3 regions of the Bacillus sp. SD127 genome follow, and region 3 is predicted to be linked to each of the others. Evidence: predicted binding sites of a transcription regulator. Region 3 holds the regulator's gene; each other region holds the start of a gene.
What was found. Region 3 encodes LexA, which represses DNA repair genes until DNA is damaged. Its sites were predicted from a motif close to CGAACATATGTTCG; they were not measured.

Region 1: a site for LexA is predicted at 2,622-2,635, ahead of ACQVGS_RS16500 (YhjD family protein). Genes of this name have one in related genera too.
Region 2: a site for LexA is predicted at 4,511-4,524, ahead of uvrB (excinuclease ABC subunit UvrB). Genes of this name have one in related genera too.

Annotation. Positions count from the first base shown of each region.
Region 1 is NZ_CP191226.1:3,153,396-3,160,482, reverse strand. It holds gene ACQVGS_RS16515 (excalibur calcium-binding domain-containing protein) at 36-305, shown strand; gene ACQVGS_RS16510 (sodium:solute symporter family protein) at 346-1,815, opposite strand; gene ACQVGS_RS16505 (DUF3311 domain-containing protein) at 1,812-2,012, opposite strand; gene ACQVGS_RS16500 (YhjD family protein) at 2,238-2,600, opposite strand; gene ACQVGS_RS16495 (TVP38/TMEM64 family protein) at 2,756-3,376, shown strand; gene lepB (signal peptidase I) at 3,378-3,878, shown strand; gene ACQVGS_RS16485 (monooxygenase) at 4,077-5,576, shown strand; gene ACQVGS_RS16480 (MarR family transcriptional regulator) at 5,653-6,180, shown strand; gene ACQVGS_RS16475 (hypothetical protein) at 6,207-6,404, opposite strand; gene glcP (glucose/mannose transporter GlcP) at 6,760-7,087, opposite strand, start outside.
Region 2 is NZ_CP191226.1:642,857-649,943, forward strand. It holds gene ACQVGS_RS03350 (MFS transporter) at 1-386, opposite strand, end outside; gene ACQVGS_RS03355 (TetR/AcrR family transcriptional regulator) at 416-985, opposite strand; gene ACQVGS_RS03360 (PEP/pyruvate-binding domain-containing protein) at 1,062-3,557, opposite strand; gene ACQVGS_RS03365 (CsbA family protein) at 4,188-4,418, shown strand; gene uvrB (excinuclease ABC subunit UvrB) at 4,601-6,586, shown strand; gene uvrA (excinuclease ABC subunit UvrA) at 6,594-7,087, shown strand, end outside.
Region 3 is NZ_CP191226.1:2,316,957-2,324,043, reverse strand. It holds gene ACQVGS_RS12330 (YndJ family protein) at 1-676, shown strand, start outside; gene ACQVGS_RS12325 (hypothetical protein) at 787-1,098, shown strand; gene pghL (gamma-polyglutamate hydrolase PghL) at 1,338-2,096, shown strand; gene ACQVGS_RS12315 (YndM family protein) at 2,119-2,571, opposite strand; gene ACQVGS_RS12310 (spore coat protein) at 2,580-2,879, opposite strand; gene ACQVGS_RS12305 (DUF892 family protein) at 2,876-3,079, opposite strand; gene fosM (FosM family fosfomycin resistance protein) at 3,276-3,698, shown strand; gene ACQVGS_RS12295 (hypothetical protein) at 3,780-4,208, shown strand; gene lexA (transcriptional repressor LexA) at 4,603-5,220, opposite strand; gene yneA (cell division suppressor protein YneA) at 5,376-5,687, shown strand; gene ACQVGS_RS12280 (YneB family resolvase-like protein) at 5,705-6,358, shown strand; gene ACQVGS_RS12275 (DUF896 domain-containing protein) at 6,422-6,655, shown strand; gene tkt (transketolase) at 6,830-7,087, shown strand, end outside.

The sequences.
Region 1 (7,087 bases), 840 kb from region 3:
ACAACTAAATATTGGGTATGGGGGAGTATATTGTCATGAAAAAAGCCGCGGCGCTTTTGCTGTCACTCGGTCTCGTTTTCGGTTTTTCATACGGAGCTGACCATGTGGCGGAAGCCAAAACGAAGGTAAAGACGTATAAGAACTGCAAGGAATTAAACAAAGTGTACAAAGGCGGGGTAGCCCGTACGTCCAAGGTGAAAAATAAAGGCGGAAAAACGAAGTACAAGCCTTACGTGTCTAAGGCGCTTTATGATGCCAATAAAAAGAGCGACCGTGATAAAGATTTTATCGCCTGCGAACGCTAAACAAAAAAGCAATCTGTTGTCCAGATTGCTTTTTTCTTGTTTAAGCGGCTTGATCAGCAGCTGTGCTTTTCGTTTTTCTTGTCACGAGACTTACCGCTATCATGACCGTAACATTCAGCAGCAAAGCGACAATGCCGACGTTTAAGTCTTTCGCCGCTTGCGGCAGCGCCGGAAATAAAGTGCCGATTGTTGTTTCCGTAACCGTAATATAAGAAACCGCTCCGACTCCCGTTATAATGCCGGCAAAGGCTCCTTGTTTGGTCACGATCTTATGCTTGAATAGGCTGAACAGCAGGGCCGGAAATAGCTGTGTGACGAGGCTGTATCCCATAAGGAGAAGCGTAACGATTGTGTTCCCGCCTTTGAATGTAAAGTACACAGCAATCAGCGCAATCACAGGCACTAAACATTTAGCTAATAATGACACCTGCTGTTCCGTCGTGCGGGGAGCAAACACTTGATAAACATTTTTTGCAAACAAAGTGGAGGCCGACATTAAAATCATGGAACCCGGCACAAGCGCTGTCAGCAGTCCGGCTGCACCGATGATTCCGACAAACCAAGGATCAAAGGTTTGAAGAGACAGTCTCAAAAGTGATAGATCCGCGTCTGCGCCTTTCAGACCGGGAACTTGCAGGATAGCCGCAAAGCCGACGAAAAGGACGAATAGAAGGACCAGCTGGTATAAAGGCATAATAATGGCGTTTTTTCGAAAGACTTTTGGGTTTTCTGCTGAATAGGAAGCGGAAAACGTATGGGGCCACATGTAAAAGCCCAGCGCCGTCAGCAGCACGGTTGAACTGAACCATGCAGCACTTTGCCCTGTTTCGGGCAGGGTAATAAAACCGGGATTTGCGTTTTCAATCTGCTGAAACATGTCTTGAAATCCGCCGTAGTAATGAATCGGCAGATATATGCCTAAGAATAAAACGACGGCCAAAATCATGATGTCTTTGACAACGGATATCCAGGCGGACCCGTGGATGCCGGATACCATAACGTAAACTGTGATTGAAATGACGCCGATCCAAATGGCAGCAGTAGGAGAAATTTTTCCGTAAGACGTTTCCGATACAATCAATCCAAGCCCTTTCAGCTGCAGCACAAGATAAGGAATAAGCGCGGCAATGCCGACAAGTGAGACGAGCACACCAAGCAGCGGACTGTTGTACTTTTTGATGAAAAAATCGGACTGCGACATCAGCTTATGCTGTTTCGCATAGGACCATACCGCCGGCAGGAGCCAATAAGAAAGAATATAGGCCAGACAGCCGTAGGCGATGATGTAAAAGGCAGGCCCGCCTTTTCCGTAAGCCCAGCCGCTTCCGCCGAGAAACGTAAACGTCGTATAAATCTCTCCTGCCATCAATAGGAAAACAAAGACAGTACCGAAGCCGCGGCCTCCAACCGTCCACTGCTCAAGGTCCATGTCTTTTCCTTTTTGGGCGCGTACGCCGAGAAACATGCTGAATAGCAGGACACCGAAAATGATGATGAGAGCTGCGTTCATTCTGCTTCCTCCCTTTTATTTTCTTTGTCGAGGACATACACGATCGCCATCAGGACAGAGGTCAGCAAAGCCCACATGACGACATAGGCGAGAATGAATGGCATGCCAAACAGATAGGGTGTCACTTTGTTTGCAAAAGGGATGCCAAGCAAAAGTCCGATGAAGGGCAAAGCGGCAAGAATGTGAATCAGTTTCATAAAATCCTCCTTTGATCAAAAGTTGGGCGGTGCGTGTCATGCGCGGGCTGCAAATCATGTCGCTAATCTGGCGGCACATGTCATTTTTTGGGGAGTGAAAGGCTGTGGTACGAATTATAAATAAATTTATTTTGTTTGTATAGTGTGAATTGTCTGAAATTTATTCTTGAGGAGCTAGAAGGGGGGACGGGCGCAAGGAGGGGAATACAGAATGATTCGAAAGACTCATGGCGAGTCCGGCGCAAATAAATAGTATGTTAACAAACTGCTTACTTGCTCCCGGATTCGCGGGTTAAAATAGCGGTGTTTTTCTTCGTAGCCATCGATGACAAATAAATAAAGCGTAAAGGCTTCATCACGCTCAGCCTCGTGGATGGCGATTTTTCTTTTCCTCAGCTCTTTTCTGACCTCAATCAGATCCTTTTGTGCTATTTTTAATGATTCGTTGATAAGTTGTATATAAGGGTGTTTCAATTTTAATGAGCTTTTCTCAATTCCGCCGAGATCGCGGTTTAAAATGGTAATGACCATAGGCAAAAAGAGAGCCCGCTCTATCAATTCATATCCTTCCGGCTGCAAATGCGGCATGGTAACTCCTTCTTTCTTAAGGGAACGTTTGTTCTTGTTATATTCTATATCGGCTGGTGAAATGTTTCAAGACAGAAAAAATCACCAAAACTTTTTAGTTTTTCGCCGAGAATGTGTAGAATAAGAATAGACAAACCCGGTGAGGAGTATAAACGTTGGAGCAATTTTTATACTATTTGACAGAGGATCGTTTAACTGAATTATTTCAAAGCTATAGGGCTTTCGGTCCGCTTATTGCTGTGCTGCTGCCTTTAATTGAAGCATTTCTTCCGTTTTTGCCGCTTATCGTTTTTGTGGTGGCGAATACAAATTCGTTTGGATTGTGGGAAGGCTTCATCCTGTCATGGGCCGGATCAACAGCGGGGTCCATTCTCGTGTTTTTCATTGTCCGTCATTATGGACAAAGAAGAGCTCTTGGATTCATCCGCAGGCATCCGTCTGTCAGAAAGCTTATGTTATGGGTGGAAAGACACGGTTTTGGCCCGATGTTTCTGCTGCTTTGTTTTCCATTTACACCGTCTGCCGCGGTGAATGTGGTCGCCGGTTTGTCAAGGATCGGGACGCGGCCGTTTGTTTTGGCGGCAGCCTCGGGAAAGCTCGTCATGATTTTTATGATCAGCTTCATCGGATATGATCTTCACGCGCTGATCACACAGCCGATTCGCACGGTTATTGCCGTTCTGGTGATTGCTGTCTTATGGTATGTCGGCAAAAGGGTGGAACGGCATCTGCATGTGAGAGCCAGCCAGCGTGAGCATGATGGAGGGAGACAGTAACATGAAAAAACGGTTTTGGTTTCTTGCCGGTGTCGTGTCCGTAGTTCTCGCCATTCAAGTCAAAAATGCCGTCTTTATTGATTACAAAGTAGAAGGCATCAGCATGAACCCGACTTTTCAGGAAGGGAACGAACTGTTGGTCAATAAATTTTCACATCGATTCAAAACCATCCATCGTTTTGATATTGTTTTGTTTAAAGGCCCTGATCAAAAAGTGCTGATAAAGCGAGTCATTGGATTGCCCGGTGAATCGATCAAATATAATGACGATCAGCTGTATGTGAACGGAAAACAGGTGGCTGAACCATTTTTGAAACCATTGAAATCTGTATCTGCCGGAAGCCATGTAACGGGAGATTTTTCACTGAAAGAAACGACAGGGAAAAAGACGTTATCGAAGGGGCAATATTTTGTAATCGGAGATAATCGCATATATAGCTTTGACAGCCGGCATTTCGGTCCGATCAGGGAAAAAGACATTGTCGGAGTCATTTCGGATTAGGAACTGTACACTGAGAAAAAGGCGCCATTTGAAAGGCGTCTTTTTTGTGCTGGTTGGAAAAATATGTTGCGAGATCATTTGTCACCCGATATAATTATTTTTGTTACGTGTGTAACAAAATGAAATATTCATTAACACTTATTTCTTTTTTTCTTAGGCTTTTTGTTTAGTTGCAGATAAAACAAAAGGAGTGATCTCATGATGGATTACAAAACAGTTATTATCGGAGGCGGACCGGTTGGATTGATGCTGGCTTCTGAGCTGGCATTAGCAGGGGTAAAAACATGCGTGCTTGAGCGGCTTGAACAGCCAGTGCCGTATTCGAAGGCGTTGACGCTGCACCCCCGCACGCTTGAGCTTTTTGAAATGAGAGGGCTGCTTGAGCGTTTTGCGTCTCGTGGGAAAAAGATATCTTCCGGCCATTTTTCAATGCTCGATACGCGTCTTGATTTTTCCAGTCTGGATACGAGCTGTCCTTATACGCTATTGCTTCCGCAGACCGAGACTGAACAGCTGCTTGAGGAACGTGCGCGAAGCCTGGGGGCAGAGGTGTTACGGGGGGCAGAGGTGCTAACGGTAACGCAAAACGAAGAGGCAGTGCAAACCATTTTCAAGGATCGGGAAGGCATTGTGCGGACGTTGAGCAGCCTGTTTGCCGTTGGCGCTGACGGAGCAGGGAGCGTCGTTCGGAAACAGGCGGGAATTGCGTTTCCTGGAACAGACAGCACCGTCACCGCAGCTCTTGGTGATGTGAAGCTTCTTTCTCCGCCGCCATCAGGAGTTTTGTCGCTTTGTACGACAGAGGGAGGAGTCATGATTGTTCCGCTTTCTCCTGACCGGTATCGCGTTGTGTTGATCAGCCCTTACCGCACGCAGACGCCGAAAGATGCTCCTGTCACAGAAGAGGAGCTGAAAACAGATCTCATCCGGATATGCGGAACTGATTTTGGCTTAAACGAGCCTACGTGGATGTCCCGATTCGGGAATGCCTCCCGTCAAGCGAAGGAGTATCGGAGCGGCAGACTCTTTCTTGCGGGCGATGCAGCACATATTCATTTTCCTGCTGGCGGCCAAGGGCTGAATGTCGGTCTTCAGGATGCCATGAACCTTGGATGGAAGCTTGCGGCGGCTGTCGGCGGCTCTGCACCTTCATGGCTTTTGGACAGCTATCACGCAGAGCGGCATCCGGTGGCGGAAGATCTTCTTCGGAACACAGAGGCGCAGACGCGGCTGATGGATTTCACGAAGGCCGGTCTCCATTTGCGAAGCATGGTGTCCGATATGCTTGCTTTTCCCGATGTGAATCGCTTTATAGCGGGCCAAATTTCTGCAATCGATGTCGGGTATGAAGCTGACCAAAACATGCCGCCGCATCGGTTGAACGGCAAAAGACTTCCGGATGTGGAACTGCGGCTTCCTGATGGCAGTATGGAACGCCTCTATAACTGCCTGCATAACGGGGCATACGTTTTGCTGTCACTGAAACAAGGAGCTGATAATGACCACATCCCATTTAAAGGCTTGCACACAGTGTGTGCTTCTCTTGCAGAACCGCGTGAAGAGTGGAGAGACGTGCATACTGTATTGGTTCGGCCTGATGGCCATGCCGCCTGGGCAGTCGATGCCGCCGGGCCAGATACGGCAGAAGTGATTCAATCAGGTATCAGACGCTGGCTCCCGATTGCCAGCCGTGTGTAACACAAATCGATTGTTTCATCTGTAACAAAACGTTATGATATAAGAAACAATTGAATGAAAAAGGTTGGAAAATCCGATGAATACAGACCATACGAAACGCAACATTTTTGAATTATATGCGGAACTCATTCATCAGCAGGAGAAATGGGAGGGGCTCATAAAAGTCTTTTTGGCTGATGAAATGAAGAAGCTGGATCAGGAGCACGGACAAAAATCTCAATTAACGATGACAGAAATTCATGTTCTTTCCTGTGTGGGGGAGCATGAGCCGATCAATGTCACTTCGATTGCCGACAAAATGAATACGACGAAAGCGACGGTGTCACGCATCAGCACAAAATTGCTTGGCGCCGGCTTTCTTCACAGAACACAGCTCAGCGATAATAAGAAGGAGGTCTACTTCCGTTTGACGCCGGCAGGGAAGAAGCTGCACAGCTTGCATCTATACTATCATCAAAAGGTTGAGCAGCGTTTTCTTTCCTTTTTTGACCGATATACAGAGGAAGAGATTCTGTTTGCGGAAAGGCTGTTCCGGGATCTGGCGACGAAATGGTATCCGTCCTCAGAAGAAATGGAAGAGGGGTTTCACAACGTTTTCAAATAAAAAACACGCACTGAGGTGCGTGTTTTTTACGTTTCTTCTTTCTTTTTCAAGATTGTAAGGTAAATCAGATTTCCTCCGGCTAAAATGATAAGCGGCAGTCCAGGGGAGCTGGATGTCACCAAATTATAAATCAGCCAGATTCCTAAACATATTCCATAATATAAGTGCATTGCTTTCTCGGGGTTGTCGCGCAGCAAACTCCCTTTAAAAATCTTTTTCATCATAACGCCCCTATTAATTTTATGATTTCTCCTTTAGTTTACATGCATCTTCGGTTAATCTCAAAATTCGATCTTTGGCTTTTGATGCTTCCTCAGAATATGCTGAGGAAATTTAGGAATTATTTTTGATGGGGAGCAACAGTCTAGTATACCTTGATTTATGGATGTATCATAAAACAATTCTGTAAATACCTTTGCTTGTTACCTGAACGTATCTCGGACAGGTACAGAATCATAATCACTTCTATCATCTACTATCTCCCTTGCTAAAACACTGTTTTCTCCTGATAAAAAAGAGGACATTAAGTCCTCTTCTTACTTACGATATGTCTATTAGTATCTTTAATTCACACGTTTTTTACTGTGTTTTTGAAGCTTTGCTTTCAAGTGAAATAGGGTCTTCTGTTTTAGTTCTCCTAATCTTTACAGAAATACCTACTAGAATTACCGCCATCGTTGTAAATATTCCCATGGTTAATAAGATCGTATCATGATTTAAACTCCATCCAATTAAGAAAGAGATTATCGCTCCGCCGAAACTTGCCGAAGCAATAAATAAACTTGTAACTTCGTCAACGTACTTTTGAATAATGATTGATGCTAGTGTTAAAGCAATGGGAAATATGCCCGCTATACTTAGACCAATCAAAAATGTGCCACCCAATTGAAGTATTGGGTTATTTATA
Region 2 (7,087 bases), 1.7 Mb from region 3:
CGTTTCTCTGATACAACGTGCCGGATAATGGCAATGCTGTTTGGCGTGAGCAGTGCCCCGCCGACAGCCTGCAAAGCCCGAAATACAATTAACAAAAACAGGCTCGGCGATAGAGCGCAGCCTAATGAAGCAATCAGAAACAGGCCGACGCCCCATAAATACATGGTTTTATTGCCGTACATGTCACCGAGTTTTCCGGCTATTGGCTGTGTGACGGCCATGACGATTAAATAAACGGTAACCACCCAAGTGATGCTTGCGATGGATTCGTTATACGTATGTGATATAGATGAAAGCGCGACTGCGATCATCGTTGAGTTAATGGGAACCAGGATGGCCCCCAATAAAAGTGAGACGATCAGCGCCCATTCTTTTTTTGAGCTCATTGGGATCCTCCTTTTGTTTTGCCAAGGAGCTAACGGGCAGTAATTCCTTTGACGAATACAGCTGTACTATGCTCCAGCATTTTTTCCTGGGGCATTGTAATCACTCTGTCTCCTAAATGAAGACGGTGTACAAAGTAACCGAAAATCATCGAAATAAATACATCGGCATGTTCCGATTCATCTCCTGTCTGGATAGCCCCTTTCTCACCCATGCTTGTGAGATAATCAACTAAAAGCTGTTTCATAGATTGGGGATATTCAGTCACATGGTTGATGACATCCTGAAACATGGCCGGTTCACGAAAGCTGATTTTAATTATATCTTTTCTTTGTTCAAGCTCTTCCAGCAGACAGGTTCCGATATGCAGCAGGTCTTTATACAAATCTCCCTCTGTTTGCTCAAAGATGCGATTTCGATTTGCAGAATGCTGAGAAAGCAGAGCCTCGACAAGCCCCTGTTTGTTTTTAAAATTCCTGAAAATCGTCGCTTCACTTACATTTGCTTTTTCTGCAATTTCTTTTGTCGTCGTTGCACGATATCCTTTTTTGACGAGCAGCTGCATGGCAGCGTCTAGGATTCTGCGGTTTGTCGGTCTCAATACATTTCACCTCACGAATATACTGGCAGGACAAGTATACACCTGCCCCGCTTGTATAATAAAGAGGGTGGGCGCATCAGGACCGGCTGACAACTGTGATTTTGCCGCTGTTTCCGTCTACAGTGACGATGTCTCCATCTCGAAGCCTTTCTGTCGCTGCACGTGTGCCGAGAACAGCCGGAATGCCGTATTCCCGTGCGATAATCGCTGCGTGAGACAAGATTCCTCCGGTGTCTGTAATAATGGCTTTGGCATCTTGAAACAGGCTGGTCCATAGCGGTGTCGTCATTTTGCAAACCAGGATGTCTCCAGGCGCGAATCGAGAAAACTCACTGGCATCCCGAATCAATTTAACCGGCCCTGTTGCGATACCGCTTGATGCTGCAATTCCGAAAATATCATTCTCCGTGTTTTTTTCATCTTCTATGACAGCACCGACAATTTCTTCAGCCGCTTTCAGCTGCGCTTTTGTCGGTGTACCGAGATAAGCAGGCGCCTGTGCCAGCTCATACTCATGAAAGATTTGTCTCCGTTTTTCAGCCTTCTCTTGAAGGGATACGGGATGAAGGAGCGCGTTTTCCACCTCGTCATCATATAAGAACCAAAGGTCTTCTCGATCTCGGATCACACCGCTTTTTGCCAGCAATTCTCCTACCTTCAGCAAAAAGACTCTTGCCTTGGCATCCAGCATAGCATCAATGTAAAAATGATGATCATCTTTAATATTGGACGAATTCAGCGTCCATTGATAATAACGTTCAAATTCTTTCTGCAAAGCGGAATCCTCAATGCTTTGCAAGAATTCATTGTACAACTTCTCACGTTTTTCAATGGTCTTCTTAAATTCGTTGTCAAAATGATAGCCATTGCGGACGTAGTTTTGAATATGAGTCAATGCGTAATATGGATTCTCTGCCCAAGTCTGTTCAATCAGATCGTGGCTTTTTACAGATCTCCATCCGTATTCCTGTAAAAATTCATTGATTTTTTGCAGGAAACGTCTGCCCTCGTCGATTTGTTCTAATTTCTTCTGCAGCTGTTGCGGCTCGGTATGCTCAAAAATGGCTGTCAGACTCGGATTTTCTCGTACTTCAACGGAGAATTGCCATAGGCCGCGGTCTGTTTCCAGCGATTTGTTCATGACTCCTGTCAGCATTTCATAAAAATGTGAGTTTTCAGCTTCACCCTGAATGTTTTGATACATTGCTTGCAGTTTGTTCGTCAACAGAATTTGCGGGAAAACGATATTGAAGTGTTCCTCATAGGCCGTGAGATAAAAGGCCTTCAGTTTTTTAAAGGCCTCCAGCGCACTTTCCGGAGTGTGTTCCGTTTGTGTGAGTTGGTCCAATGTCCGGTAAAACGGAAGGTACGTGTTATGAATGATGTCGTACATGCGCTCGGCCAATATCGGAAAAAGCTCTTCGGCACTGTCCTCAGGAGGCTGTTGTTGTCCGCCTTGATTTTTTGAATAAATATGTCCCCGGTAAACTTTTACTTCATCGACGATGACACCGATCGGGAACTGCTGCATACTTTTCTTTAAGCCGTATTCAAGTGCGGGCACAATAAAAGATGAAAATAGCGGACTGACCGGGCCTTCGATGTTGGACTCCATATTGAGCCAAAAATCATCCATATCCTCGCCGGTGATCATGAAGTTCCGTTCTTCCTCAGCCGCTTTTTTATCCTGTTCAATGGTGGTAATTGGCCGTGCCTGCAGAAGGTACAGTTTATGATTGGCGATGCCGAATTCTAAATCAACAGGATATCCGTATAGGGCTTCGGTTTTTTTGGTGATTTCAGCCAGCTCAATTACCTGTTCATCTGTAAGGCAAAAACGGCTGCGCATGTCTTCGCTCGTTTCTTTTTCGGCAATACCTTCTGCTGCGGACTCCATGTAGATCTCTTTTAAACCCATTTCTTTCTGAATCTCAAATGAAGCTTTATGAACGATATACGTGTCAGGAGTGACGCTTCCTGATACGACCGCTTCTCCCAGGCCGTAGCTGGCGCTGATTAATAACTCTCTATCATCATGGGTAACGGGATTTTGGCTGAAAATCACACCCGATATTTCTGAATTAATCAGGCCCTGCACCACAACACCCATTAACGGCTCTGCGATTTGATTGTTCATTTTCTTCTTATAGCGGCTGACCCTGCCTGAGAAAAAGGAGGCCCAGCATTCTTTCACCTTAGCCAGAAATTCTTCTTCTGTTTTTATATTTAAATAGGTTTCATATTGACCGGCGAATGAAGCGCCCTCTAAATCTTCTGAGGCTGATGATGAGCGGACGGCCACGGAACGATATGATTCTCTCAGCTCGTAAAAGGAGCTCGTCAGCTCGTTCTTTAGCTCATCTGAAAATGCTCCGGCAATAATGGCATTTTCGATATTTTCGCTTGAATCATGAAGCTGATTATCCTCCATAAAACGGGCGAGAGCGTTCGTTTGAATGATAAACCCATCTGGAACAGGAAGTCCGTGTTTGGTCAGTTTAATCAGATTCATGCCTTTTGCTCCAGCCAGCTGACTGGATTCTTCAGCTTGGCGAAATAACACAGAGTACATGTTTAAAACCCCTCTTTCCTTAGTATTTTTCTCTCTATCTTTTATTTTTGGGAGCCAATGTTCAAAAAAATGATAGTGAACACTATCACTCAATTGTAGGTTTATAGGAAAATGTTGTCAAACGCAAAAAGCCCTAAATAAAATGAATATTTAAGTTAGTTAGATGATCATGAAAAATAAAACTGAGCGGGTCTGTTTGCTTATTTTTTCGTATTCGCAAATCGTTTCACTGAGCTTTCAGATCGCTGTTGGTCAAGCTTCCTTCACTTAAACGAGACTTAATACCTACCTTCCTGTTGATTTGACAATCAGTACAGTTTCAGCTCTCATTCAGCCGCACTAAAGTCAATTTTTCTTTATATTTGATACCGTCTATTTTGCCTGCCGGTAATCTATTATTTTATTATGAACATTTCTTCTGTCCGGGTTGAATAGCTGGATTTGGGTCTTGCCAAAAAATCGGATGAGGCATCTGTCTATCTATAAGAAGAGAGTTTTGCGGCAGGGCACGATGATTGAATTGAACTGAAAAAGGGTATGGTGTAGAAAGAGGGAACCATTGCACGATTGTCCGATTCTTCATTTTTTACTATAATCAAATCAGATGAAGAATCCCTGAGGAGGGTTTTTGTGATTACAAAAGCCGTTTTTGCATTATTTTTCCCTTTTATGCTTGTCGTCCTATTTACGAGAGTGACCTTTAACCATTACGTGGCGATCGCTCTTACAGCTGCACTGCTGTTTGCTTCTTATTTAAAAGGCTATACAGAAACGTATTTTATTGTGGGATTAGATGTTGTCTCCCTTGTGGCCGGCGGACTTTACATGGCCAAAAAAGCTGCTGAGAAAAAAGAAGAATAAACCGGACATAATGAATATAAAGATGAATTCCTGCTTTTACGTTTTAAAAGCAGGTTTTTTATACATGAAAATAGCTGGAAATAAAAAACCACCGAACTTTAGTTCGTATTTTTGGTGATTTTGCTTTCCATTGTGTTACTATATCTATAGGAAGATTTCGTTAAAGAAACGGAGGCTTATTTGTGAAAGATCGCTTTGAGTTAGTCTCAAAATACCAGCCCCAGGGAGATCAGCCGAAAGCCATTGAAAAGCTTGTCAAAGGCATTCAGGAGGGCAAGAAGCATCAGACTCTGCTGGGTGCAACAGGAACGGGCAAAACATTTACGGTGTCCAATTTGATTAAAGAAGTCAATAAGCCGACACTCGTCATTGCCCATAACAAAACCCTTGCCGGACAGCTTTACAGCGAGTTTAAGGAATTTTTTCCGAACAATGCTGTCGAGTATTTTGTCAGCTACTATGATTATTATCAGCCGGAGGCGTATGTGCCTCAAACGGATACATTTATAGAGAAAGATGCCAGCATTAATGATGAAATTGATAAACTCAGACACTCCGCTACATCGTCTCTGTTTGAACGGAGAGATGTGATTATCATTGCGAGTGTGTCTTGTATTTACGGTCTCGGTTCGCCTGAAGAATACCGTGAAATGGTTGTGTCATTGCGTCCTGAAATGGAAATTGAGCGCAACGAGCTGCTTAGAAAGCTTGTTGACATTCAATATGCCCGCAACGACATTGATTTTCAGCGCGGTACGTTTCGTGTGCGCGGAGATGTAGTGGAAATTTTCCCGGCATCCCGTGATGAACACTGTGTAAGAGTCGAGTTTTTCGGAGATGAAATTGAACGGATTAGGGAAGTGGACGCCCTGACCGGAGAAATTTTAGGCGACCGTGAACATATCGCGATTTTCCCGGCATCCCACTTCGTTACGCGGGCCGAAAAAATGGAAAAAGCGATTCAAAATATCGAGAAGGAGCTTGAGGAGCAGCTGAAGGTCATGCATGAAAACGGCAAGCTTCTGGAAGCGCAGCGCTTAGAGCAGCGGACGAGATATGATCTTGAAATGATGCGGGAAATGGGATTCTGCTCCGGCATTGAGAATTATTCAAGACATTTGACGCTTCGCCCGCCGGGTTCAACGCCGTATACGCTTCTCGATTATTTTCCTGACGATTTTATGATTGTGGTGGATGAGTCGCACGTGACGATTCCTCAGGTGCGCGGCATGTTTAACGGAGACCAGGCGAGAAAGCAGGTGCTGGTGGATCACGGATTCCGTCTTCCGTCAGCGCTTGATAACCGCCCGCTCCGGTTTGAAGAATTTGAAAAGCATATGCACAATATCGTCTATGTGTCAGCCACACCAGGGCCGTATGAAATTGAACATACAGATGAAATGATAGAGCAGATCATCCGTCCGACAGGGCTTCTTGACCCGCTTATTGACGTGCGGCCGATTGAAGGCCAGATTGATGATTTAATCGGTGAAATTCACGCGAGAGTTGAACGGAATGAACGGGTGCTTGTAACGACTTTGACGAAGAAGATGTCAGAGGACCTAACCGATTATTTAAAAGAAATCGGCATCAAGGTTAATTATCTGCATTCAGAAATTAAGACGCTTGAACGGATCGAAATTATTCGTGATTTGCGTCTCGGCAAGCATGATGTGCTCATTGGCATCAACCTCCTGAGAGAGGGGCTTGATATTCCGGAAGTATCCCTGGTTGCGATTTTAGATGCGGATAAGGAAGGCTTCCTGCGTTCGGAGCGTTCGCTTATTCAGACGATCGGACGGGCGGCGAGGAACGCGGAAGGCCGTGTCATCATGTACGCCGATAAAATGACGAAGTCTATGGAAATTGCAATTAATGAAACGAAACGCCGGCGCGAGCAGCAGGAGCGGTTTAACGAAGAACACGGCATTACGCCGCAAACGATTAATAAAGAAATTCGTGACGTGATTCGTGCGACTGTGGCTGCTGAGGACAAAGCGGAGTATAAAACAAAAGCTGCGCCGAAGTTGTCGAAAATGACGAAGAAAGAGCGTCAGAAAGTCGTCGAACAAATGGAGCACGAAATGAAGGAAGCCGCCAAGGCGCTTGATTTTGAAAGAGCCGCGGAGCTTCGCGATTTACTTTTAGAGTTAAAAGCGGAAGGATGATGAAAGAATGGCTATGGATCGGATTGAGGTGAAGGGAGCAAGGGCGCACAACCTGAAAAATATTGATGTGACCATTCCGAGAGATCAGCTTGTCGTTGTCACGGGCCTGTCTGGTTCAGGGAAATCCTCCCTTGCCTTTGATACCATATATGCAGAAGGGCAGAGACGATATGTTGAGTCGTTATCCGCCTATGCCCGCCAGTTTTTAGGGCAAATGGATAAGCCTGATGTCGATGCGATTGAAGGGCTTTCTCCTGCCATCAGCATTGACCAGAAAACAACGAGTCGAAACCCGAGATCTACTGTCGGTACGGTAACGGAAATTTATGATTATCTGCGTCTTTTGTATGCGAGAGTAGGAAAGCCGCATTGCCCGGAGCACGGAATCGAAATCACGTCACAGACCATTGAGCAGATGGTGGACAGGATTTTGGAATATCCGGAGCGGACGAAGCTTCAGGTGCTGGCGCCGATTGTGTCCGGCAGAAAAGGCGCTCAAGT
Region 3 (7,087 bases):
CAACATTCACGCTGAAAATAACATTCAATATAGCGGACTTGTGGATGATATGAGAAGCCTTCGTTCAAACGATTTTTCACCGGAGCATTTGACACCGTTGATTGTTTCTTTTTATGAACAGACGAAAGATTATGAGGTAAAAGCAAAAGTGACGTGGAGCACTTGGTTTCAGCCCTTTGCGAAAATGTATGAATACATCAGCAAAAGAACCGGACAAATACATCTGTCAACGAATCCTGACTGGTATAGGATGCACAGTACAATAAAAGGTGTCCATTCAAAAAAAGACGGAAGAAAAAAGGTACGTGCCTGGATCAGAACAAATGAAAAAAGCGAAACCATTTTCACCGCGCTATATTCTGTATATCGCTCAAAAGGGGAAGGGTACATGAATATTTCTCTGCCGCTTCCTTTCAGTAACATGACAGGCATTTTAAAGCCTTATCATCACAAAGAGAACCTGATTTTGACCAGCAGGCGGAGAAAAAGCGGTGCTGGGGATGAAGGGATTTATCTTAGAACAAAAGTCGGGACCTGCCCGCTTCCATTATCTGAAACCTTTCTTATAAAGGCTCCGGCGGGCGCAAGCAGGTTAACAGCTGTTCATGAAATGTGGCTGTTTGGGATTCAATTTCTAACTGTAGATTATGACATTACATATTGCCCGTCCAAATGAATAATATAAAACAAAGACAATAGTTCATCTGACAGTCTCTCGTCCGGTAAACAATCGGTTCGGCACATTTTCATGCTGCACCTCATACAGACGGGGAAGGAAGGGTTTTTATGTTTTATATCAGTTTGTTTCTGATTGTATGGCTGGCTGCGGGATTTGCAGTGGGGATGAAGCAAGTTTATGTCGATGAGCTATTCGATAAAGATGTAATCGAAAGGCTTGAAAAAGAAGCAGGTGACTATGATCTTGTTGACCGTTTTATCAAACACCGTTTCATTTATATTGCAGCAGTTACTTTAAGCGGGTTTATTGCTGTTTACAGTGAAATAAAAGCCATGCCGCAAAAGCGGAGAATAAGAAAAATTGAAAAAGACATTAATAAGCTCAATAAAGTAAAGAAACGCCGGAATAACAGAAAGTAAAAGGTGCACAAGCCAGCAGGCGGGTGCATTTTTTTTATTTAATGGGGAATGAGAACAAAGCCGGTGCAATCTTACTTTTTTGCTAAGGAGTATAAATTCATAAATGTGAAGAACAGCGCCCGGGCTAATGGTATATAATATTGTGAATTTAACAAAAATTTAACAAGGAGGACGAGATAATTCGTGCTAAAGCCTCAAAGAGTCCAGCATCCTGTGTTTTTGGTTTTGAGGCGGAGTAGATGAAACCGGCCAAAGTATCCCTGCTCCGCCGTTTGCTCCATTCCTTGAAGCATGTTGATTGTAACATAGTCAAACGTTTTCCATCAACTTTAAAAAATGTAAAATTGTTGTTAATTTTCTTGTTGTTTGTTCCGGTTTCTTCTGTATATGCAGAGGATATCTATCAGAATTTCGAGGAATTAAAGAATCACGAAGATCCTTCAGATTATAACATTGCCACAAAAGAAACCGGCAGCTCTGTGCTTGTTTTAGCTATTCACGGAGGAGGTATTGAAGGCGGCACAAGTGAATTAGCGAGAGAGCTCAGCAAAGAATATTCCATGTATTTGTTTGAAGGTTTGAAGACGTCTGGAAATTCAGTACTGCATATAACAAGCACACATTTTGATGAGCCTCAGGCACTGAAGCTTGTAGCAAGTCATGAGTATGTCATTTCATTGCATGGATATGCAGGAGAGGACCAACAGATACAAATCGGCGGAACAGACCGATCAAGAGCGGCAGAATTAGTTTCAAAACTGCAAAAAGCCGGTTTTCCGGCTGAATTGCTTGGTACGGATCATCCGCATGCAGGCGTAAGTCCAAACAATATAGCGAATAAATCAAAAACCGGTTTGAGCATCCAGTTAGAGATGAGTACAGGTTTCAGAGAATCTTTGTTTGGCATCTTTTCTTTAAAAAGCAGATCCGTGACTCAAAATGAGAGGTTTTATGATTTTACAGAAGTGATGACCCATTTCATAGAAAACAGCTATTAAAATAAGGAGGCTTTGCGCCTCCTTATTTTTCGTCCTTCTGATCATTGGCTTCAGGAAACAATTCATCTGATGCCTCAGTTTGATATTGCAAGGTGTTATCTTTGACAGTCAGTTCGTTTCGGAATGTTTCATCCAGCACATTTTTCAGTAAATACCGGTGAAAAAAATATTCAAAAACAGTAAGGCAGACAGACGCAATCAGAGCGGCTGCAAACGGTGAGAAACCGTTTCTAGTTTGCGTTTCAAGAAAGACCCAAAGAATAACGAGTGAAAGTCCGAAGTCAGCCAGTGAAGCTATCATATTGCTGGTTCTCGGCAAGATCAGGATGTCACCGGAAAGGTATGTTACAAAGCTTAAGAAAAATGCAATAAACAGCACACTTAAAAAGGAAGCATGGTAAACTCTATCCAAAATCACATACAATAGGGCAAGAGTTAAAGCTGTCTTAGAAGCAAGAGCGATAATATGTTTCATTTGATCACCTATATTTGTGGCAAATCTTTAGCGGTATCTGCAGCCTCAAGATCGACACTTATTTGCTGAGTTAAATCTTTAGAATGATAAAAACCCTTTGCAGCCATATAATGAAAAATTTGTTCATGGGTATTCATCGCGTCATGTAAATATTGCTGCAGCGTTTCCCTGACTTCTGGGGAAGAAGATTCTGTGATGGCAGCTGCAATATTCCTTACGCCTGTCTTTGCCGATATTAAAAAATCCGTTGCGATCACTTGTTCGGTCATGCTGCCCATTCCGGCTAATTTTTGAAAGAACTCATTCACGCTTGTTCACCTCTCACTGACAGCAATTCCTGCAAACGCGCAACCTGCTGTTTTGTTTTTTGAGCATCCTGCTCAAGAATACTCTTTAATTCTTCATCTTGTACAAGTCCCGTCATGGTTGAAGATTTTGTCAAACAAAGATTCTTAAACGTAAGCAATTCGTGCAATTCCAACGTTTCATGAAGGCCGTAGCCATTCATAACGGTCATTCCCTTCTGAAGTAATATGGTTTATTTTGAACAAATTGCTTTTGTTTACACTGGTATTTTTTGCTGGTCGTTTGAAACTTTCTGGCTGCAATGCCCGTACACAAGGGGTGGGATGAGCTTCTGTTAAAATAATCAATTATTCACTGGTTTTTAATCATCTATCTTTAAATACTAAGGAGGAGACACAGTGGAGATCAAAGGGATCAATCACTTGTTATTTTCTGTTTCTGATTTACTGACTTCCATCGAGTTTTATCAAAATGTCTTTGATGCTAAACTGCTGGTTAAAGGAAAGAGCACTGCATATTTCGATTTAAACGGCATATGGCTGGCTCTCAACGAAGAGCGTGACATTCCCAGAAATGATATTAACGCTTCTTATACCCATATCGCTTTTACAATTGAGGAAAGCAAGTTTGAAGAAATGTCCGCAAAATTAAAAAACCTTCATGTTACTATTTTGTCTGGGAGAGAACGAGATGTACGTGATCGAAAATCAATTTATTACACTGATCCTGACGGCCATAAATTTGAATTCCATACAGGAACTCTTCAAGACAGACTTCAATATTATAAGCAAGCTAAAACCCACATGGATTTTAACGATTGAAAAAGCACGGGAAACAGAGTAACAGGGAATATACATATTTATCTTATGGGGTTAATATATGGTAAAGGAGGGGGATTGCAGTTGAGAAATAAAATATTGCTCATGACAGCTGTTTTGCTATGTGTTTTTGGAACCGGGACCATTCATGCAGCAACTTCACATTTTGAGCATAAAACCGACTTTATTCTAAATGACGGAACAAAAGCGCTTTATGTAGAAAACATTAGTGATGTACCGGCAATGGATTATTTTTTAGGATACCAATTTACGATATTAGGAGTGAACACTTGTTCAGTTAACATTAAGCTTCAGCGAATGGGACTTGCAGGGGATTATACTACGTTAAGCACAAAACAATTCACCGGTAATTGGTTTGACTTTAGCGCTCACGATAAGGTTTCCATTGAACCTTATCACCGGTATCGAATATTAGCTGAAGAACATTCAGAAAACTGTGCAAGTGTTCATGTAAAAGGCCGCTATGGTGTAGAATATTTTAATTTTGATTGATGCTCACATTTTTGAAAAGAAGTGAGCTTTTTTTGCGGAATAAATTAACTAAATAAACTATGTACTAAATATTCAGTATATTTCCTTTTGCCTCGCTCAATATAAAAGAGGAGAGTATAACTCATCTTTTCACGTCCGAAAATCGAAACATTTATAAGAAAAGAACGTCTAATTTTTTAAACAGCACTTTTTTAAAAAAAAGTTTCATTAAGGAAAGAAAATTTCTTGACTTCAATAATTGAATGATGGATAATTATGGTGTAAACATGATGTTCTTTTTCCTCCTATTCAGGTTCGCACCTAAGCCAGGGCGAGCCTGCTTTTTTTAAAAAACAAAACCCCCACTCCACAAAGGAAGAGGGGGTTTATTCTTTGTAACTGATAGTTCAATAGTTTAATGGACAGTTCTGAACACACCAATTACTTTTCCTAATATGCTGACATTCTGCAGTATGATCGGAGCCATGGTTGGATTTTCAGGCTGTAAGCGAATGTGTGTATCCTCTTTATAGAAACGTTTTACCGTAGCTTCATCATCTTCTGTCATCGCCACTACGATTTCACCGTTATTCGCCGTGTTTTGCTGTTTTACAATAACATAGTCCTTATCAAGTATACCTGCGTCAATCATACTGTCACCCATGATCTCCAGCATAAACACATGCTCATCCGGAGGAACCATACGGTCAGGAAGCGGGAAGTATTCTTCAATGTTTTCAACCGCTGTAATAGGTGAGCCCGCCGTTACTTTTCCGATTACCGGTACATTAACGACTTGGCTTTTTGGAATCTCTACTTCTTCATCCAGAATTTCTATCGCTCTTGGTTTTGTCGGATCGCGTCTAATCAGCCCTTTTGTTTCCAAACGGGCCAAATGGCCATGGACAGTAGAACTGGACGCAAGGCCGACAGCCTCTCCGATCTCTCTAACCGAAGGCGGATATCCTTTTGATTTAACCTCTGCTTTAATAAAACGGAGGATATCAAGTTGCCTTTTTGATAGCTTCGTCATTTTTTGCACCTCTAAACGTCGATTTTAAATAGATTATAGCATGATTTTCCTGACAGTACAAACATAGGTTCGAAGAAAACAATTGACAGAAACATTTGTTCGTATATACTGAAATTATAAAAAGCGAACAAACATTCTTGTCGGAGGTTGTTATCATGAATAAAGAATCTATTATTTTTGTCGGCCTGTTCACTGTGATTCTAAGCGTGGTTATCCTTCTGTTGTCATATACAAGCAGCGACCAGGAGCTTAATCAATATGTTAAAATAAAAGTTCAGTCTGGGGATACGCTCTGGTCGCTTGCTGATCAGGTGGATGACTCAAAAAAGATAAATAAAAGTGATTTTGTTGAATGGGTAGCTGAAAAAAATAATCTCCAGACGTCTGAGATTCAGCCGGGGGATGAATTGGTGATTCCATTAAAAAAGGAACACCCGGCTGCATACGAACTGGCTACTGTTAAATAGAGAGGAAAGGTAGAAAGGTGAAAGCACTCATTTATGCCCGAGTAAGCACAAATAAAGAACAGCAAGAAACCTCATTAAAGCGGCAGGAGGAGGAGCTTACGGCCATTGCTGCCGAGAACGGCATGGAAGTCGTCAAAGTGATTTCTGAAAAAGCCAGCGGATATGAAATGGACCGGGATGGTGTATTTGATTTGCTTGATCATATCAAGAATTCAAATATTGATGTGATTTTAGTTCAGGATGAAACAAGACTCGGCCGGGGAAACGCGAAAATTGCACTTCTTCATTGTATTTACAGGGAAGGTGTGAAAGTATATACGACCGCTCACAGAGGTGAGCTGGAGTTATCAGAGGCTGACTCTATGGTGCTGGAAATCGTCAGCATTGTGGAGGAATACCAGCGGAAAATCCACAACATGAAAATTAAACGCGGAATGAAACGCGCAGTGAAAAATGGTTTTAAGCCACAAAAGAACCTGAAAAACCAGCATGAAAACAGCGGAAAAGAAAGAATAGAAGTTCCGATCTCGGAGATTGTCCGGTTGAGAGCGAATAAACTGACGTTTGCTGAAATCGCGGCTACGTTGAGAGGTTTTGGCTATGATGTGTCAAAGGCGACAGTCCATCGGCGTTTTCAGGAATACATAGAGAATGAGCAGACAGGCGAGTGAATCAGTTGTAAAACTCCTCTTGTTTTAGTAGTATATAGACAAAATGCAATAAAGGAGTTTATCATGATTTCAAACGAAAAAATTGCCAGAATCAATGAACTTGCCGCAAAAGCTAAAGCTGGCGTTATTACAGAAGAAGAAAAAGCTGAACAGCAAAAGCTCCGTCAAGAGTACCTAAAAGGATTTCGTTCTTCTATGAAAAACACATTAAAAAGTGTAAAAATCATTGATCCTGAAGGCAATGACGTAACACCTGAAAAGTTAAAAAGAGAAAAAAATAATAACAGACTTCACTAATATAAGAGGAATACGGCAATATCGTATTCCTCTTTTGTATATACTACAAACAACAGCGCTTTCTTCAGGTGACAAAATTCATCAAGTTTCTCTCAAATTTAAGCTGAAACAGTTGAGAAAAAGTCGTCAGACATTTATGATGAAAGGGTACAACATATAAGGAAGGGGATTTTTATGGATACAATTGAAAAGAAATCAGTTGCTACCATTCGCACACTATCAATAGACGCTATTGAAAAAGCAAACTCTGGTCACCCTGGTATGCCTATGGGGGCAGCGCCAATGGCATATACGCTATGGACAAAATTTATGAATGTAAATCCGGCAAACCCTGGGTGGTTTAACCGCGACCGTTTTGTTTTATCTGCGGGACACGGATCAGCACTTTTATACAGCATGCTTCATTTAAGCGGGTATGATCTCAGCATTGAA